Regions from separate parts of the Paenibacillus sp. WC2504 genome, predicted to be linked through region 1. Evidence: riboswitches for the same ligand, from Rfam matches in the RefSeq annotation. Region 1 holds a riboswitch; each other region holds the start of a gene.
The links. A riboswitch is a leader RNA that binds a small molecule or an ion and turns the genes downstream of it on or off. The one in region 1 is predicted to bind cyclic di-AMP.

Region 1 (4,911 bases):
ATCCCACCCGATGTAGTATTTGGATACGTAATGCGTAGCAGTTAACCAAGCCAGTGTAAGTACAAGAGCAGCTCCGCTTGCCCAGAGGACGCTTGTCAGAAATTGCAGAGAAATCAGGACAACTGTTGCCAGCCAGCGGAAGCTAACGGAAATCCTTCTTGCGCGCTCATTAGTAAATCGGCTTTCTTGCCAGCTGGCCAATAAATGGCCTACCTTCATTAATAGAAGCAAAGCAAGCATCCATAAGAAATGCTGCTCATCGCGGCCTAGGCAGTGATGATACAAGGGCCATAGGACAACCCATGCCAGAAATGTCCAGAATGCTTGCAGCACTAGGCTGTACATGAATCCGCCGCGGAAGTAAGGACCCATCTGATGTTCAACGCGCAGTAGAAACATACGGTCTGCGCTTCTAGCTAGCGTGCGAATGGGGCTTGAGGCTAACAATGGTACCAGCAGCAAAAGGACGATCCACAGATAGGGATAATCTGTCGGAAGGCGCTGTAGTATTTTTGCATAATAATAGGAAGAAAGGATGACAAGAAATAGCAGGAAGCCGAAAAAATTGCTGCGCGCTGCATACTGCAGGTAACCCATGGATTCCTTCATATAATGCTCAAATCTCTTCTGCCATAGGGCACGGGTATCCATGTCCATCGCCTTCATACTAATTCTCCTTTTACAAGTTTATAAAAGATGTCGTCCAATGACGCTTGCTGGAGCCCTGTCTGCTGACGCAATTCGACTAAATCGCCTTGAGCGACCATATGTCCTTTGTGAAGGACGACATAGTTATCGCAATATTTTTCAATCGTAGACAAAATATGCGAGGATATGAGAAATGACGCGCCGCGTCGCTTCATTTTGACCATCAACTCCAGTAATGAGCGGATAGCCAGCGGATCGAGCCCGAGAAAAGGCTCATCAATGATGTAGAGGGAAGGTTCGATCAGGAACGCATTCATGATCATGACCTTTTGCTTCATCCCTTTGGATAAATGGCTTGCGAAAGAGTTAAGCTTGTCCTGCATGTGAAACTGCTCGAGCAGCGCTTGAGAGCGGGAGAGATAGTCATCTTTCGTTAAGCCGTAAGCCATGGCGGTTAACTCCAGATGCTCGCGAATCGTAAGCTCTTCATATAGCTCTGGACTTTCGGGCACATAAGCGTAAGTGGCATGGTAAGGCAGCGGATCTTCGGCTAACGTCAAACCGTTAATTTTAATTGAACCCCTTTGCGGTTGAAGCAATCCAAGGATGTTCTTGATGGTCGTACTTTTTCCTGCGCCATTCAGTCCGATTAATCCCATCATTTCACCCTGACGGATGGAAAATGTGAGGTCGTGAAGAACAGGTTTATTTGGTAAATATCCCCCGAATAAAGCGTCAACTTGTAATATGGGACCCATCTCAGTGCCTCCCTAAATATCTAATTATTGGAATTTATACATAGGTTTCATACCTGATAATTATAAACAAATTTAGATTCGAAGCCTAGTTTAAGAGTGAAAACACGAAGAAACTTAGTATTCGTACGTTATAATGAGTTAAATGTAGATAAAAGGTGGTTTTATCTTGAAAATAAGCTATTTTTAATCGATTTAGCCCTTTTTAGTAGGTGTTAATCCCTTTACAGGCAGAGATTAACAGCGTAATATACTTTTCATAATAACTTAATAACCAATTTGCCATTTTTCCATTCGCTGAGTTCCAATTATGGGAACGGGGGAACCACTGTTAGCTTATAAAGCGGTATCGCTGACGAAGTAAACAGAGTGAGTAACAGGGGTGAATCTTGGACGTTGAACGTAAGTTTACGTCTGAGTAGGGCGACTCTCACGTCCGAATCCGTCAGCTAACCTCGTAAGCGTAAGAGAGGTAACGATTGTCGTGCGTGCTATTTGTGTATTTTTACTATGCAAACTAAGCCAGCGAGAAGAGTCCTCTTCTTGCTGGCTTTTTGTCCCCATAAGGACCTTTAACTGTTTCGGACGACTATTCGTAACCCGGAATTCATAGGATGATGAATAGCAAAGCGGGGTGGGACGACCAGAACGCAGCTGTTTCCAAACAACTGCCGATGGACGACACGTTAAGTTAAATTAAAAACCTTAGTCGCGTCAAATTTAATCATGCTGTAACCTGGCGGCGAGGCTTTGAAGGAGGACCGAAGAAGTGGGCAGTATCTCTTTTAGCGAGACCCATGTAAAACGATCATCCAGCATGTCCTTCGCATTGCGATGGAAGCATGAAAACTTGCGTTTGATTTTAAGCCTGGCTATAATCTCAATCGCAATGACTTTCATGTTTTTGGTGTTGTTGTACGGTACGGCTACCAAGAGCGTATCCGTGGTTGTGAATGGACAAGAAACCGTTGTGCACACGAAGCAATGGGTCCTGCAACGCCTACTGGATGAACAAGCCATAACGATTGGTGAACACGATGAAATATCTGCAGACCCTACGGCTACAATCAAGGGCGGGGACAAATTCGTCATCGAACACGCTTCTCCAATTCAATTGACTGCTGATGGAAAGACCACCACTGTTTACACAACTGCAAGAACGGTTGAAAGTGCATTGCAACGTTTACATATTGCACTTGGGGAGCACGATAAGCTGACTCCCGAACCGACAGCCTCTTTAAGCTCAGGCGATGAAATCAAAATCGTCCGTGTGAAAAAAGAGACGGAAGAAGTAACAGAACCGATTGCATTCGACACGGAAAAGAAAAATGATGCATCGTTGCTTAAGGGTAAAGAGCAGGTCGTTCAAGAAGGTAAAGAGGGCGTACTTCTGAAAAAGAAAGAAAAGACTTACGAAGATGGCGTATTAGTTGCAGAAGCTGTTGTAGGTCAAGAAGTACAGGAACAAAGCGTTAAAAAAGTTGTGTCCGTTGGCACGAAAAATCCCGTTGTCGTTCTGTCGGCATCATCCCCTAGCGTGGATGAGGTCTCTAAGAATGGTGTAACATTTGGGTATAAACAAATCCTCAAGAACGTGAAACTCACGGCTTATTCAGCGGGAGCCGATTCGACAGGGAAAGCCGAAGGAACTCCTGGGTATGGGAAGACGTATACAGGAACGACAGTTACTGAGGGCAGAACGATTGCGGTAGATCCGAAAGTTATCCCACTGGGATGGTGGGTTTACATTGAGGGCGTTGGCTTCCGTCGTGCTGAAGATATTGGCAGTGGTGTGAAAGGCCAAATGATCGATGTGTACTTTGAAGATCATGGCTACGCCAATAAATTCGGAACGAAACAAGGGTATACGGTCTATGTCGTAGGACCGAAAAAGCCGTCTGAAAATTAACGTGTAAACGTCTGTTTCAGCGGGAACAATGTCAATATACGTTGCCAGGCAAGCAGCCTGGGCGAAAGAAGAGGGAATCCCTCTTCTTTTTCTGCGTACTGGGAAGGGAACCGATTATGATTAAAGAAGTCATCGTCGTTGAAGGCAAGGACGACACGGCCGCTATTCGCCGAGCCGTCGAGGCGGATACGATAGAGACAGGCGGCTCAGCCATCGGGCAAGCCGTATTGAAGCGAATAGCCCTCGCGCAGCAGCGCAGAGGCGTCATTATCTTTACGGATCCGGATCACGCAGGTGAGCGGATACGGAAGATTGTGGCAGCCAAGGTGCCTGGCTGCAAGCATGCCTTTATCACGCAGGCGCAGGCCGAATATAAGGGCGACATCGGCGTCGAGAACGCAGCGCCGGAGATTGTCCGGGAGGCGCTCCAGAACCTGCGGACAGAGTACGACGGGGCTGTCTCGCAGCTTACCATGGAGGATCTCATAGCCGCAGGGCTGATCGTTCATCCGGAGGCGGCTTCCAGGAGGCTCGTTGTTGGCAATGCCCTGGGTATCGGTTACTGCAATGGCAAACAATTTTATAAGCGATGTGCGATGTTCCAGATCTCACGTGAGGAATTTGAGGCAGCCTTGGAGCATCTGGAGCCGAAGATATAGTAAAGTAAGGAATAACAGTGGAATTCGGAATTCAGAACCTATAGATAAATGAGGGCTACATAATGACTATACCCGGCAGTGAAGTGATTGTAACAGCGGAAGATGTCGCAACACCCAGTAAGACGAAACAAATTATAAAAAAGCACAATCTCGTGCTCAAAAAGAGTCTGGGTCAGAACTTCCTGATCGACCAGAATATCTTGGGCAAGATCGTTTCGGCTGCGGAGCTTGGGCCTAACAAAGGCGCGCTGGAAGTCGGCCCTGGCATTGGGGCGCTCACCCAGCAGCTGGCCAAGCTCGCAGGGCGCGTCTTGGCCGTGGAGATCGATCAGCGTCTCCTGCCTATCCTAGGCGAGACGCTGGAGCCTTATCCCCATGCGAGTGTCGTGCATGGCGATATTTTGAAGACGGACCTGCCGGAATTGTTCCGGCAGCATTTTGACGGGCTGGATGGCGTCAGTGTCGTCGCCAATCTGCCCTACTACATCACGACGCCGATTATTATGAAGCTTCTCGAAGAGAAGCTTCCCTTGGAGAACATCGTCGTGATGATTCAAAAAGAGGTGGCCGACCGCATGGCGGCTCGCCCGGGCACCAAAGATTACGGCAGCCTCAGCATTGCCGTGCAGTTCCACTGCGAGCCGGAGCTTGTCACGATCGTGCCGCGCACCGTCTTTGTGCCGCAGCCGAACGTGGACTCTGCCGTCATCCGGCTGCGTGTGCGCAAAACACCGCCGGTTGACGTGGCGGACGTGGACTTCTTCTTCGCTGTCGTCCAGGCGTCCTTTGTCCAGCGGCGCAAAACCTTGTACAACAACCTCGCTGCGAGGTTCTTTACCAAAGAAAACAAATCGGAGCTGGAAACTCTGCTCCAGAGCATCAACATCGAGCCTTCGCGCCGCGGCGAAACGCTCAGCATGGACGAATTCGCGCGCTTGTC
Region 2 (4,911 bases), 970 kb from region 1:
AACATTTTGAGCGCTGTGCGAGCCGGCGTGTTCTGGGAAGTGGGTCCTTACCTCAAGGACTATCCGAATCTGTCTAAAATGAACCCGGCTGTTTTTGACAATATCAAGGTGGATGGCAAAATTTACGGCTTATTTCGTGCCCGCGATTTGTCCACCTATGGAGTTCTTTTCCGCAGCGACTGGTTGAAAAACGTAGGCTTAAGCGAACCGAAAACGCTTGATGATTTATATAACGTTTTTAAAGCGTTTACACTGAATGATCCTGACAAAAATGGCAAAGCGGACACGGTTGGTTTGACGGAAGAGAAAACGATGGACGGTTTTGGCGTCATAGCCTCCATTATGGGTGCTCCGAATTCCTGGGAAGTAAAGGAGGGCAAATTAAGTCCTGATTTTCTAGCGCCAGAGTATTTCGAAGCGATGAAATTTTATAAAAAGCTGTACGACGAGAAGCTCATTAAGCAGGACTTCCCTGTTCTGAACAATCAACAGAAGAAAGACGATATCAACCAGGGCAAAGCTGGAGCGGTGATTTCGAATATGATTGACGGAGCGGGTTATCAGGCATCGCTTTCCAAAACGTTCCCTGGCGCAGATATAGATGTTGTCTCCCGAATAAAAGGGCCTAAAGGCGAGAGGTTGCCGGGCGGCGTAGGCTATAACAGTGTGTTTATGTTCCCGAAATCAAGTGTGAAAACCGAGGCGGAGTTAAAACAAATTCTAGGCTTCTTTGATAAAATTTCCGATCAGAAGATGTTGGATTTGCTGGGCTGGGGCATCGAAGGCAAACACTATAAGATCGAAGACGGCAAGCCGGTATTTATTGACCAAAAGCTGCAGGACACCGAAGTAGGCTCCAGTTATCTGCAGCTTCAAATCGCCAAGTATACGGCAAAAACGACGGGGAAAGAAACACCGCTCATGGAGAAATACGGCAAAATGATTAAAGAGAACGAGGCTATCGCGGTCAATAACCCGACGAATCCGCTCGTTTCCGAGACACAAACGACCAAAGGCAGCGAGCTGAAGCCGATCATTGACGACGCCCGTACGAAGTATATCTTGGGTAAAATCGATGAAGCAGGCTGGAAGCAAGCTATCGAGCAGTGGAGAAAAGCCGGCGGCGATAAAGTCATTGAAGAGTTCAGCGCGCAATACGCGAAGAGCGGCAAGTAAGGCAGCAAAATAGCAGAGGCGGCCCTAAGGTAGAGAGATCTACTTTAAGGACCGCCTCTTATGCGTATGACAGTTTAATTCCATCCTTTAGCAACCATCGGTTTCTTCTTCGTTTTCTTGAACAATCTATAAAATAAGCCGAGTTCCTTTTTCCGTTTGAGTGTGGCTTTGATACCTTCAAGCAGCAGCATTGATCTAAGTTCGTCGCGACGGTTTAACGTATGCAGTCTTTTGATAAATAGCTTGTCCATGCGAACATCCCTCCCATTCATCTATCTCCATTATAAACGGGATCTGCGAATTTGATTGTCGCTTTGTAGAGAGGGATTGCACTTGTTTTGTCGAAACTGGAGCGGGTAGCCCTCGATTTCCTTCAAGTCCCTATAGGCAGATGAATCACTGTACAGTATTATCTAACTTAGGGTGATATCATATGTTCATTTCTCCTATGCTTTTGCAAGACGCCAAAGATAATAGACCTTATAACAGCAAACATCATATTGCAGAACTTAAGTTTGACGGTTTTAGGTGCATTCTTTCTAATTTGGACAAACTCTATGTATATACGAAAGACAAGCAATTGGTTACGCATAAATTTCCTGAGCTGTTCCAATGCCCGATTCCCGAGGGAACGATCCTTGACGGTGAATTGGTTATTTTGGATGATCAAGGTAAACCGGACTTTGAAGCGATGTCAGCTAGATTTTTAAATCCGACAGACTTATCGCCTGTAGTATTTTTTGCATTTGATATCCTAAAATACAAGGGAATTGATGTCACTGAATTACCCTTGCTTAAACGCAAGGAGCTGTTGGAGCAAGCTTTCATCGAGAATGACAGGTACAAAAGGGTGAAGGTTTACGAGGGTAAAGCGGAGGATTATTTTGAGAAAATCCGGCAGGATGGGCTTGAGGGCATCATTTTGAAGTCGAAAAAAGAAAATTTCAAGTACGAGAGCAACAAACGCTCCAGGCAATGGCAAAAAGTGATTAACTGGACTTATGCAGATGTTTATATTTCTGGTTATAGGAAAAATAATTTTGCTTTGCTGGCGTCCATTGATTCAGCGAATGGTTTGAAGATTCCGGTTGGGGTGATTGAGACCGGGGTAACGCCTCTGCATCAAAAGGCGCTCGATGGCGTGAAGCACCGCTTAGTCTACAAAGAGGACAATCATTTTGCTTATATGGAACCGCGGCTAATGGCCAAAATTAAGACGAAAAATTGGACGAGAAACGGAAGGCTTCGTTCGCCGGTTTTCATGGAATTTGTGATGTAAAAAAAGACTGGATCACCAAGGAGGAAGTGGTGGTGCAGTCTTTTCTCTGTACATGCTGTTGTTACATGCGTCTAAAGTTACCGGTGCTGCCGCTTAGCTGCTGCTCAGCGATTTGAATCAATCTTCTCGTAATGTGTCCGCCGATTGCGCCGGTATCACGAGTAGCCATGTAGCCATAATACCCGTCCTGAGGAATCTGAATACCTAGTTCCTGAGCGACCTCGTATTTCATTTGCTCAAGAGCTGATTTTGCTTGTTGCACAAGTAATGTATTGCTTCTACTGCTAGCCATTTGGATTCACTCCTTTATTTGGTGTATGAGTATTTTGTGGAAGTTATGGTTTTTTATTCATGGTTGTTGGAAAATTTTTTGTGGCCCGATGATTACGCTTTCATAAAACGTTGGAAAATTTTGCGGCATGTTTTCGGAAAAACCCCGTGTTACAATCGGAAAGATCGATTATGGTCAAAAAACTTAGAAGGCCGAAGCTTCTTTGAAAGCACGGGGGACCCAATCTTTGGGGTGAAGTCGCTATGAACGCGACCGGGTGATTACTCTTTGACCCGAATCCGACAGCTAACCTCGCAGGCCGCAAAAAGGAGAGATTTCTATGTTAAAACGTTATAAACAGCTAGTCGTAACCGGTGCTATTGGACTAAGCGTCCTAATGAGTTCCAGCGCAGCCATGGCGGCATCCGCCACGTACACGGTGTCAGACAACGATACCATGTGGTTGATCTCCCAGAAGTATGGCGTAAGTCTCACTTCGCTGATTCAGGCTAACCCTCAGGTTGCCAACCCGAATGTGATCTGGTCTGGGATGACGTTGAACTTTCCTGGCAGCACAGGGACAAGCGGCGGCTCTCAAACACCAGCCCCGTCAGTGCCTGCTCCATCTACACCAGCTGCCCCATCAACGCCAGCTACATCTGCGCAATCCGCTTTTGCCAGCCAAGTCGTTACATTAGTTAACCAGGAACGTGTAAAAGCTGGGCTACAAGCGCTCACCAGCGATAGCGCCCTTACAGCTATGGCGTTGGATAAAGCCAAAGATATGTACAACAACGACTATTTTGATCATACGTCGCCGACCTATGGGTCACCTTTTGATATGATGAGCACTTATGGTATTCCTTATTCCTATGCAGGTGAGAACATTGCTAAAGGACAACCTACACCAGAGGCCGTAATGGAGGCCTGGATGAACAGTACGGGGCACCGTGAAAATATTTTGAACCCCAATTACACAAAAATTGGCGTCGCCTATTATAACGGAGAATGGGTGCAGGAATTTATCAGCAACTAATGCTCTATAGCGAATCCAAAAAACAACCCTTGTGATTCCCCAGTCGGGAATTCGCAAGGGTTTTATTTATATTTCAACTTGGCAACTCCCCACATCAAGAGTGGCAGAATGATCCCATGGAGGGGTAATAAATAAGGAATCGCGATTTTTTGTGGAAATAACACGGAACTATCGATAAAGTCCCGAGGGATCAAGGTAAGCAGCGCGATAACCGGTGCTACGAACCAAATCATACGTCGCCATTTTTTAAGGCCGAAACTTTGAGCTGTTCCATATGTACACACGAAAAAGTAGAGAGATACTTTAGTGAACACACTAATAATCCAGATGGCGATAACAAAGGAATCCAGGTTTTGAAAAAAGTCGAAATAGGAAATATAACGAATCAAATTAAAATAAGGATAGGTTTGGCCCGAAGGGGCGATGTGTCCAAATACGGAAAGGATTAAGAAAGTCGAAATGCTTGTTAACAGACCAGCAGCAGCAACCCCGAGTATGGCTGGTTTCACCCCATCTTGAGGCTTTGATAGAAAGCCCATGATGACGAGCAGAAGGATGCAGTCTCCAAGAAACGTTGAAGTCGGCAGCGCTCCTTTTAAGATTGTCATCGCACCGGTATCCACATAGAAGGGAAGGATATTGTTAATATGGACATTTTTTAGGCTCAGCAAGAGAGGAATAGCAATCCCAAGAAGGGTTAAAGGTCCTAAGATTTCGCAACATCTCGCGATAACCTCTATCCCCGAGAAAGTTACATAAATCGCAACGAGGAGCATGCCTAGCATCGGGACAAGGATTGGAGTTTTGGGCAGAATAGTCGCAACGATGAACTCTGCGTACTGCCTTATAATGATAGCAAGCACGCTGTACCAGTAGATGAAATACACCACCGTAACCGTATAGCCGATGTATCGACCAAATAATCTCTTTGAAAATTCAACGATGGTTTGTCCTGGATGATATAGACTCAACCGTGAGCAAACATAAGCGACCCCTGCACCTATTCCGGTTGCGCAAACGGTTGAAAGCCAGGCATCTTGCTTCGCAGTTTGGATAGATGGATTTATTGTCAGTAAAATGGTCATCCCCAGCTGCATGGTCAATATCATCCAGAATAATTGTTTCCCGCCAATCTGCATGTCCGTAAGT
Region 3 (4,911 bases), 7.5 Mb from region 1:
TTTATTCCCTTTACACTTGCGCAAACAGGGATGCTCGTCAAATGGGTGCGCGAAAAGCCCAAAGGCTGGATCGTTAAACTAACGATCAATTTGATTGGCGCTTTGATTAGCTTTACCGTCATGCTGATCTTTTTTATCACGAAGCTGGGGCAGGTATGGCCGGTGTTTATCTTCCTCCCCTTGATTGTTTATACGTTCCATAAAATCAAAAAGCACTACGAGGCCGTGAGTGAGCAGCTGCGGATCACGACGTGTGAGCCTTCTATCCCGATCAAGGGGAATGTGATGATCGTGCCTGTCGCAGGAATTACCCATGTCGTGGAAAATTCCATGAATTACGCGAAATCGTTAGCGCCAGATCAGATTATTGCGGTGTATGTGGCCTTTGATCGGGAGGCAGAGAAGCAGTTCCAAGAAAAATGGGAGTGTTGGCAGCCGGATGTGCGGTTAGTCACCCTGCACTCCCACTATCGGAGCATTATTCAACCGTTGACGAAGTTCATCGATACTGTGGAGCATAAGGCGAACGAGTCGAATTTCCGGGTAACCGTCTTAATTCCGCAGTTTATTCCCAAACGAAACTGGCAGCACATTCTCCATAATCAGTCCAGCTTACTGATCCGCGCGTTTCTGCTGTACAGGCGGGATCTCATCGTGACGACGGTGCCGTATCATTTGAAAAAGTAGCTGACCATAAACGTACAGAAATCGGCAGTAAAACGCCATTTCTGTACGTTTTTTGTATGTCAGGCTTTCCTACATCGTAGGACTCTCCGTTTTGATTCTTTTCCCAAGGTGGTGCTCTCTTTGCACCCTTCGAATGAACGCTTGAAGTTCCTGCTCGGTTTCACACACGGCCGCGTGCTCTAACCAAAGGAAAAACCTTTTTTTCGATATGGCTGAAGCATGCAGAGGAAAGGTATTTCTTGATTTGACAACATACAAGCCAGAGGGAACATTCTTCCAAGGTGCTGTGAAATTCATGCGAATTGACAGCCTTGATCGCTTCTCCCAGTCTTGCTCCTTTTGTTTATTTCGTATGGATCTGTACATGTTCATGATCACGTAATGCTCCGAGATTTCGGTCAAATTGGCATATCCGGCTCGTTGCGCTTTTTGAATAATGTCTGATTTCTCCTTAGAGAACCAGTACCCGACAATAACAGGGAAACGGTTAGCCTCTTCTAACCATAAGACGCCGAACCACTCGTAAGTTAAGGGGATCGGATTTAACATTTCGGGGATTAACCCTAAATAATAACGGGGAGCGGAAGCCATCGTTATTTCTCCTTTGCACGTAAGACCTGACAGCAATAATGTGTGTGTTCTGCTCCTCAATTGTAAGGCTGAGAGGAATAAAAATGGGGTAAAGAAAAGCGGGGTAACCCATAAAAAAACGATAAAAATGGCGTAAATGGAAGAAAAACGAAGCTTGAATAACGAGAATTCATGCTTTAATTGTTTGAAAGCGCATCCACTCGTCTATATGGCAAAAAGAAGGTCGCGGTACGTTTTACAAGGCGGATCTCCGAGGCGTAAGATTCAGAGCATCAACTTCACAACAAGTTGATAACGCTGAGTCCCCACAAGGGGAACGGGGGAACCAATAGAGGACGGATGCAGATCAACGTCTTCGCGGGGTGAATCCAAGGCAAGCTCCGGCTTGCCAAGGTAGGGCGCTTCCAAGCCCGAATCCGACAGCTAACCTCGTAAGCGAATTGGGAGAGAGCCAACGTTCTATGTGCTAATTACAGCTTGCTTGTTATACCAAGCTGCCAAGAAGCCCGAGAGCAGGGAGTCTCTGCTCGCAGGCTTCTTTTTGTTGTCCAAAAAAATGAGGAGAGTGAATCTACACATGGTTCCCGAATGCAAGATTACCCGAATTGAATGCTATCGCTTTGATGATGAATTATCCGATAAACTGCTGCCCGGACATGGCCGCGACTGCCATTGCGGCATCCTTTCCATCTCAACAAGCTTGGGAACAAGCGGTTTAGGAGATTATGAAATTCCTTGCGGCAATCTAAAGGGAGATTTCGTTCAATGGGCTGTTGTCTTTCAGAAACTCAAAGGGCTTTCCCTTGAGGACGGTTTGCAGTATGTCCGTCAGAAGAAAGAGGCATGGGGAGAAGTAAGGACTCATGTGATCGAGTCGGCATTAACTGACTTGTCAGATAAGCTTCAACATAAATCTATAGGCAACAAAGAGTTGGATGTTCTATCGAATCGTTCATATATCTTTGACCATTCAGAGGCCTATGTCTCTTTCTAAGCATGCGCATTTTTATGTTTTTTTTATATGCACGCTAAGGATTCTTTACCTCATTTTTATACAGTTCGGCGTTACAATGAGTCAGAAAAGGAAGCGATGAAAGTCATGCAAAGCGATTTGCTGCTAATAGCTGCGCCAACCAAGGCAGGCGAGGACTTTATGAAACAAATCAGGTTGGCTGGGTTTCCTTATGTTGCATTAACGAACAACAAGATGGAAAAACTCAAGCTAGAAGGGCAGGGAGTAAAAAAGATCATCCAGGTGGATACATCATTACCGGGTTCACCCCATATCCCCGATTATCCGATCGGGAGCATTATTCTGTTCGAAGAAAGCTTGACGTTATGCTGCCGCTATATTCAGATATGCCGCAGTTGGACTTCAGGGCCGATGTATGTGATTACCCAAAGTGTAAATCCCCGATTGATTTATAAAGGGTTAGGCGCTGACTACGTTATTTATTCTAAAAATGGTGATGTGAAGTTTCTTCTATCATCTCTATTACAAACAAATAAATTAGGTTCTGTCTGATCTGGAGGAGGTGCGCGATGTACAACGATGTAACAATGGTCTTATTAATGGCATTAACCTTTCTGGGATTTTGGGGATTTATGAAATTTTGCGAAAAAGCGTAAGCTGATGCTTTCGATGCGAGTTTTTGAATGAAAACTTATAGGAGGCAACCAAATGATTGTGATTGGACTAATTGCGCTAGCGATCATGGTTTATCTCGGTTTTGTTTTAGTGAAGCCGGAGAAATTTTAATGGATAAATTAGAACTTATGTAAAGCAGGGGGAGAACCTACTATGGGTATGGGATTGTTGCAAGTAGTCATCACACTGGTGATTATCATGCTTTTGGTGAAGCCGGTGGGCAGCTACTTGGTGAAAGTGTTCGGTTATGAAAAGAGTGGTCTGGATCGTGTGTTCGGCCCCTTCGAGCGTATGTCCTATCGCCTAATGGGTGTTAAAGAAGACGAAGCGATGGGATGGAAGAAGTACTTAGGAGCTGTATTAATCGTCAACTTTGTCATGATGATCCTCATGTACGCCGTATTTCGGCTTCAAAGTTTTCTGCCGTTTAATCCCGATGGGATTGGCAACGTATCTCCAACAATCGCTTTTAATACTACGATTTCCTTTATTACAAATACGAACTGGCAAGCTTACAGTGGTGAAAACACGCTTTCCTATTTCTCTCAGATGGTAGCCATTACGTTCCCGATGTTTACATCGGCGGCAACCGGATTCGCCGTAGCGGTAGCTTTTATCCGCGGATTAGTGGGTCGTCAAGATAACCTCGGAAACTTCTACGTGGATATGACTAGAGCGATTACTCGCGTCTTTCTGCCGCTTAGCTTCATTGTCGCTTTAATTTTAGTTTTTCAAGGCGTCCCGCAAACCTTGCTGGGAGCTGTTCAAGCGACAACGATTGAAGGGGCTGAACAAACGATTACTCGCGGTTTAGTGGCTTCCTTGGAATCGATTAAGCATATCGGTACCAACGGTGGCGGATGGTTCGGAACGAATGCTGCGCATCCTTTTGAAAATCCAACGCCGTTTACCAACATGATCCATATTATTTGTATGATGCTTCTGCCGACTTCGCTCGTATACGCATTCGGATTAATGATTAAGAACAAGAAACAAGGTTGGACCGTCTTCGCGGCCATGGGAATCATCTTCTTGGTCATGCTGGCGACGGTGTTCTACGCAGAGTATAAAGGCATATCTACTGTGGATGCGATGGGCGTTCATGGGAATATGGAAGGCAAGGAAGTTCGATTCGGATTATCTGAAACAGCGCTTTTCACAACTGTTACGACAGCAGCTACAACAGGCTCTGTTAATGCGATGCATGAATCGCTTACACCGCTAGGAAGCATTGTTCCTTTTGCGGAGATGATGTTAAATAACGTATTTGGAGGCAAAGGGGTCGGCTTATTAAACGGACTGCTTTATCTCATCTTGTCTGTATTCATTTGTGGACTGATGGTTGGACGTACGCCAGAATTTATGGGCAAAAAGATTGAAGGCAAAGAAGTGAAACTGGCTGCGATCGCGATTCTGACGCATCCGCTCATCATTTTAGCACCGACGGCTTGGGCGTTGATTCGTCCTGAATCGGTCACGTCCATAGCGAATCAAGGGATGCATGGCCTTTCTGAAGTTCTGTATGCTTTCACCTCCGGTGCAGCCAATAACGGATCTGCCTTTGGCGGTTTGAGCGCTGGAACGAACTTTTATGCGATGAGCATTGGTCTTGTCATGCTGGTTGGACGATATATTTCCATTATCGCCATGTTAGCAATAGCAGGCTCACTTGCTACTAAGCGTGTTGTGCCCGTTACAACAGGTACACTTCGGACGAATACGCCTTTATTTATGGGGATTTTGATCATGATTATTTTAGTTATCGGTGCTCTAACGTTTTTCCCGGCGCTTGCATTGGGACCGATTGCTGAACATTTGGCAGCGCGTTAAGGATAGACGTAATAGAGAGGGAGGATTTACATGGCAGTGGAACGTAAAAAAACATTAACAAAAGAAATTGTCAATCAAGCTATTGTGGATTCATTTAAGAAATTAAATCCATGGGTAATGATTAAAAATCCGGTCATGTTCGTCGTAGAAGTAGG
Region 4 (4,911 bases), 7.7 Mb from region 1:
TAATCCCCTGCATGAGGAATGAAATGACGTTCATGTTCCTTAGCGAATTCATGCAAGTGCTCTTCTTGCTGGGGCAATTAGCCGTCTTTAACATTGTTCTTGGCGGTACGGAAACGATTGGTGACAGCGACGCCGGCTACTCCATTACCATTACGACATCGGGGGAATGGTTGTCCCTTATCGCCTATGGCTCCAGGTATATTAGGCTGCATCCTTGGATTATTTTGAGTGTAGGGACCAGCTTCGCTTTGTTATTCCTCTCGCTGCAGTTCTTCTTGAGTCAATTGAAGCGCCGCTACGGGAGTGAACGACAGTTCATGTAAAAAAGGTCGGGTTCCATCTAAGGATGGAGGCCCGGCCTTTTCATATGCGGATCTTTTACTGCAAGTTGCTGAGTCGAAAATCGAGCCTGGCAGCAACGCCGGCAGGATTTTCCTCGGTGCGCGACCCGCCAAGGTTAAAGGCGATGATAACGACGTCATTGCGTCCGCGCCGTACAAATCGGCGAATGTCGAAAGTGCGGCCCGGGTTGTAGAAGGAAGGTGTGTTCTGCGGTCCGTCAAAGAGGAGCGGCACGCCATTGATGATGACAACGGCATAATTGTCGACAGATAGGAAAAGAGAAGCGCCGAGAATGGCTCTACGCTCAGAAAGCGTGAAACGTGTCGAAATGATGGCATTCTCACTGTTCAAATTGCCGGAGTACCAAACATAGTTGGCATTAGCAACTTGCACCCACGCAGGGTTGCGGGGAATGATTTGCGCATTGAACCACGAGTTGTCGGTGCCGATCGAAACCGTGCGCTGACTTAGAAAGCGACCCGAACCGGGCTTATGGTATTTTCTAAGCTGCGTACGGTACATCAGCATGGCTTTGCTTCTGGGCAGGCCTGCGCTCTTGGGGAGCCGAACAATTTTGCTCGGTTTTCCAGCCATTCGTTGTTTGGGAATCATTTCTCCATCTCCTATCAACATATGAATATACTTTCTTTGTATTCTATGTTTACTAGAGCGATTTGCGAGGGTGAGTGGCCGGTGTCGCCTTCTTCATGCAGCCTAAATTCTCTACTCACATAAAAAAGTACAATTAATATGTTTTAATGACATATAATATATGTTAACATAATAAAAACACAAAGGAGGAATCTCCCAATGGACGATAAGAATGATAAGACCAAAAGACTTTCCGTCTACTTGCCTGAAAAGGTGAAGACCGATCTGGAGCGCATGGCTGAGGAAACGGGCTTGTCGATGACACAGCTTATTGTGATGGCGACGCACGGTCTACTTGCGAATTATGCTTCGCAGGGCGGAGCTATTTTTGCCGACTTATTGGCAGCTAAACAACGGATCGTTCACGAAGTGAAGGATAGGCAGCGGCTTTTAAATGAAGAGAAAGAAGGCATGCAGGATTACTACGGCGCGCGAGCAGCCGAATATGAACGGATTTATGCTCGCGAGGATGCGGACTATCAGCAAGAACTTGCGATGCTGGCGGATATCGTGAAGAGGCAGGTTACGGGGAGCCGTGTCTTGGAGGTGGCCTGCGGTACCGGATATTGGACGCAGTTCATGGCGGAAACAGCCAAGCACATCGTTGGGATGGACGTTCGACCGGAGGTGCTGCAAATTGCTGCAGCCAAATCTTGGCCGCTGCATAATACATCTTTCGTCGAAGGGGATGCTTACCGGCTTTCGGAAGTACAAGGGGATTTTGACTACGGAATCGCCAACTTCTGGTTTTCGCATATCCCGAAAAATCGTCTGGATTCGTTTCTGCAAGGATTTCATGAGCGGCTTGGACGGGGAGCCCGCGTTTTTATGGCGGATAATGTGTACGTCCCGGGAAGAGGCGGCGAGCTGATTACGAGTGAACATAGCGAAGATACGTATAAAAGAAGGGAGCTGGCCGATGGCTCCAAGCATGAAATTATTAAAAACTACTATTCGTACGAAGAGTTGAATGAAATCTTTAAGCCGCTGTCGGAGCATCTGCGCATATTTGTCGGCAGCTCCTTCTGGTATGTTAGCTACATCGTGGCTTAAGAATCATCGGCCCAAGGAAAGAAGGAAACTCCTGGCTTAATGTCCGGATGTGAATTTAAGGCCGAGAACGCCGACCAGAATGAGGATCATGAATAGGATACGCAGTAAACTAACAGGCTCGTTCAGAAATAGGGTGCCGATAATAATCGCGCCTACAGCGCCAATTCCCGTCCAAGCCGCGTAGGCGGTGCCGATAGGTAGAGTTTTCGTAGCCACCGCCAGAAAATAAAAGCTGATGATCATGCCGACAATGGTGATGCTGGACGGAACCAGCCGTGTAAAACCGTTGGAGAACTTTAGTGAGATCGCCCAAACTACTTCAAAAACACCTGCAATGACCAAGTAAAGCCATGCCATCTGTGAATCACTCCTTAAGAAAGTATGCGAAGATGCCCATCTGACCGCGGCAAAAAGAAAAAGCCTGGAAGCAATATCGCGAATGCGATAAGACTCCCGGGCTTTTTCCCCTCCGTGATCACAGCGTATTCGCTGTGTGTTTTCTCTCGGACCAGACTGGCGCTGCAGCGCCACGGAACCCTAGAAACATGATGCCGTAATTATAGGACGGCTTACACGCTATGTCAAGTTACAACAGCCACAAGAAATGAATAAAAGCCCTGAGAAGCAGCTCATTCGAGCTAACGCTTGTCTGGGCTTTTTATTCATGATGAACAAGAAAATTACTTGGATTCAGCAGTTAGTTGATTGTAGATATCATCCCACAGAACACGTCTAGCGGATACATACCTTTTCGCATAATAGGATTCGCTCAGCTTGTTTTTCACGATGCCTTCATTGGATGCGGAATGAATAAATTCACCGTTACCCAAGTAGATGCCTACGTGAGAAATGCCTTTGCCTCCTGTGTCGAAGAACACAAGATCACCTTTACGAAGATCACTTTTGTCGATCCAGTAGCCCTCTTTATTTTGAGCTGCTGAACTATGAGGAAGGTCAATGCCGAATTTGTTGAACACGTACGCGGTGAAACCAGAGCAATCAAAGCCTCTTGTTGTCGTTCCCGCATCGCGGTACGGTACTCCAATCAATTCGTCAACCGTTGAGTCCAATGTGGATTCTGACGCAGACACACTCCCTAAAGCTACACTCAAAAACAAAACAAGACTAAAAAGAAGAGCAACAACCTTTTTCAACTGCTTGTCTCCTTCCGGTGCCTACGAGGTTAGCTGGAGGGTTCGGTTGAAGGTTCCCTATGATCCCTGTCTTGCAAGATCAATTCACCCGGTATGGTTCCCCCGTTTCCCCAAGAAATGAGGAATTCGGCATGAAATATTTGGTTTTTTAATGCTAGTCCCTTAAATTCGTCATAAACATCGAAATTCCTCCTTTTTCGTGCAATTGGGTCTGAAAAAATGTGTAAAGGTTCGCTTTACAGACAAAAAAACCCCCTTTTGCAAGGGGGTTGAACAAATCTAAACCATTTATGGTTTTATTTATTGCTTTTTAACGACTTAATTTGGCGGAAAGAAGCTGGAATTGCGACGTAATGGACCACATCTGCATGAAAATATGGAAAAGCGGGAAAAGTTGATAAATGATTAGCGCTACCAGACCTGCCCAGATATAGGTCGTTGTGACCGTGATCCCTGCCAAAAGTCCTGAGCTCAGTAAAAGTATCAGAGAAAGGCCGATAATCGGAAGCGAGTACCGCATGAACGTTAGGACTGTGGATATAATGCCGAGACGTGCGGCAATGGCGAACTGCACATACATGAAGAGCAGATGCAGCAGAAAACCGTACACCAGCATGCCCAGCAGCCAAGGCAGTAAATCGAGGGAAGCCTGTTCATAAGATGTGCTGTGAGCGAACACCTTCTGCACTTTGGGCAGCACCCAGATGAGCGGCAGCAGAGATAAGGCGATTCGAATCAAATACACGGCAAAGAAGGGGAGCGTGAGTTCCTTGATGCCGCGGACGAAGCGGTAGCCGGCATTTTGATCGGAATGGGTGAGCGAATAATAGACACCGCCGTTCAGCATCGGGCTAAGGAACATGCGCGCCAGGAGCAGGCCGGCCAGCCACCACAAGTAAGAGTGGCTAAGATCCGTTTTGAATAACTGAAACTGACTTTCGGCCAGAAAAAGCTGGAGCGCTTGCTTCGGCTGATCGCCGCCGGGAAACCGGTGCATGAGGGGAACTAACACCCCTTGTACAAGCTTATATAGGAGCATCCCCCAGCACATTTGGTAGATGAACAAGACAATCGTAGCGAAGGGTTGCCGTAGAGCCGCCCTGAAGCCGGATTTGAGATAGGTTGTCACCGGTGTCCCTCCTAAGCGTTGTTTTCTGAAGGCAAACTTGCCTTGTAGAGTGGGCGCCTACCAGGCTACCCACCCGAAAATAGCTTGCAGGAATTGGATAATGCCGAGATTCAGGCGGAGTTTCCACTTGGTGTCCACTTCTGCTTGCATAAAGTTATTAATATGCTTGTTCTCAAGAATGAGCGAGTAGTTCGGGTCGATACGAACCCAGTCAATAGGCGTCGTGTGGGTTAGTTTGTACTCAATGCTGCTCTCTTTGCCGTCCCACGTTTTGTCGAGCATCGTACCGTCGGCGAAATGGAACTGAATCGGCACTTCGGGCGAATTGCCTCCACGCTTGGAGATGAGGACCGTGCTCTCGTAAGGGCCGGCTCCTTTGCTGCCAGTGGCTTTCACATGGATGCTTTCAACCGTATAATCAACCATCATTGAGCCGTAGACATATTCATTGAAGAAGTCGTCCCACTTCGTTTTCGTTACATCCTCGACCACATTTTGAAAGTCTTTGGTAGAAGGATGCTTGAATTGCCATTTTTGAAAATAAGTCCGCATGATACGATCCATGGTCTTGGTGCCGACCTG

Region 2: it holds a riboswitch for cyclic di-AMP, as region 1 does, so the genes downstream of both, ACUN27_RS32265 (CAP domain-containing protein) here and ACUN27_RS37035 (ubiquitin-like domain-containing protein) in region 1, are expected to answer to the same signal.
Region 3: it holds a riboswitch for cyclic di-AMP, as region 1 does, so the genes downstream of both, ACUN27_RS02720 (hypothetical protein) here and ACUN27_RS37035 (ubiquitin-like domain-containing protein) in region 1, are expected to answer to the same signal.
Region 4: it holds a riboswitch for cyclic di-AMP, as region 1 does, so the genes downstream of both, ACUN27_RS01935 (C40 family peptidase) here and ACUN27_RS37035 (ubiquitin-like domain-containing protein) in region 1, are expected to answer to the same signal.

Annotation. Positions count from the first base shown of each region.
Region 1 covers NZ_JBQZFH010000001.1:8,088,830-8,093,740, reverse strand. The annotation lists gene ACUN27_RS37045 (ABC transporter permease) at 1-666, opposite strand, end outside; gene ACUN27_RS37040 (ABC transporter ATP-binding protein) at 663-1,406, opposite strand; cyclic di-AMP (ydaO/yuaA leader) riboswitch at 1,689-1,882, shown strand; gene ACUN27_RS37035 (ubiquitin-like domain-containing protein) at 2,221-3,312, shown strand; gene rnmV (ribonuclease M5) at 3,429-3,971, shown strand; gene rsmA (16S rRNA (adenine(1518)-N(6)/adenine(1519)-N(6))-dimethyltransferase RsmA) at 4,034-4,911, shown strand, end outside.
Region 2 covers NZ_JBQZFH010000001.1:7,117,202-7,122,112, reverse strand. The annotation lists gene ACUN27_RS32285 (extracellular solute-binding protein) at 1-1,176, shown strand, start outside; gene ACUN27_RS32280 (hypothetical protein) at 1,251-1,427, opposite strand; gene ACUN27_RS32275 (ATP-dependent DNA ligase) at 1,625-2,455, shown strand; gene ACUN27_RS32270 (alpha/beta-type small acid-soluble spore protein) at 2,517-2,747, opposite strand; cyclic di-AMP (ydaO/yuaA leader) riboswitch at 2,927-3,062, shown strand; gene ACUN27_RS32265 (CAP domain-containing protein) at 3,067-3,762, shown strand; gene ACUN27_RS32260 (GerAB/ArcD/ProY family transporter) at 3,825-4,901, opposite strand.
Region 3 covers NZ_JBQZFH010000001.1:563,525-568,435, forward strand. The annotation lists gene ACUN27_RS02710 (APC family permease) at 1-687, shown strand, start outside; gene ACUN27_RS02715 (hypothetical protein) at 757-1,278, opposite strand; cyclic di-AMP (ydaO/yuaA leader) riboswitch at 1,564-1,732, shown strand; gene ACUN27_RS02720 (hypothetical protein) at 1,856-2,272, shown strand; gene ACUN27_RS02725 (hypothetical protein) at 2,300-2,803, shown strand; gene ACUN27_RS02730 (potassium-transporting ATPase subunit F) at 2,960-3,037, shown strand; gene kdpA (potassium-transporting ATPase subunit KdpA) at 3,086-4,756, shown strand; gene kdpB (potassium-transporting ATPase subunit KdpB) at 4,787-4,911, shown strand, end outside.
Region 4 covers NZ_JBQZFH010000001.1:426,038-430,948, forward strand. The annotation lists gene ACUN27_RS01915 (hypothetical protein) at 1-323, shown strand, start outside; gene ACUN27_RS01920 (hypothetical protein) at 379-975, opposite strand; gene ACUN27_RS01925 (methyltransferase domain-containing protein) at 1,153-2,046, shown strand; gene sugE (quaternary ammonium compound efflux SMR transporter SugE) at 2,083-2,403, opposite strand; guanidine-I (ykkC/yxkD leader) riboswitch at 2,495-2,597, opposite strand; gene ACUN27_RS01935 (C40 family peptidase) at 2,727-3,200, opposite strand; cyclic di-AMP (ydaO/yuaA leader) riboswitch at 3,204-3,342, opposite strand; gene ACUN27_RS01940 (hypothetical protein) at 3,511-4,329, opposite strand; gene ACUN27_RS01945 (M1 family metallopeptidase) at 4,387-4,911, opposite strand, start outside.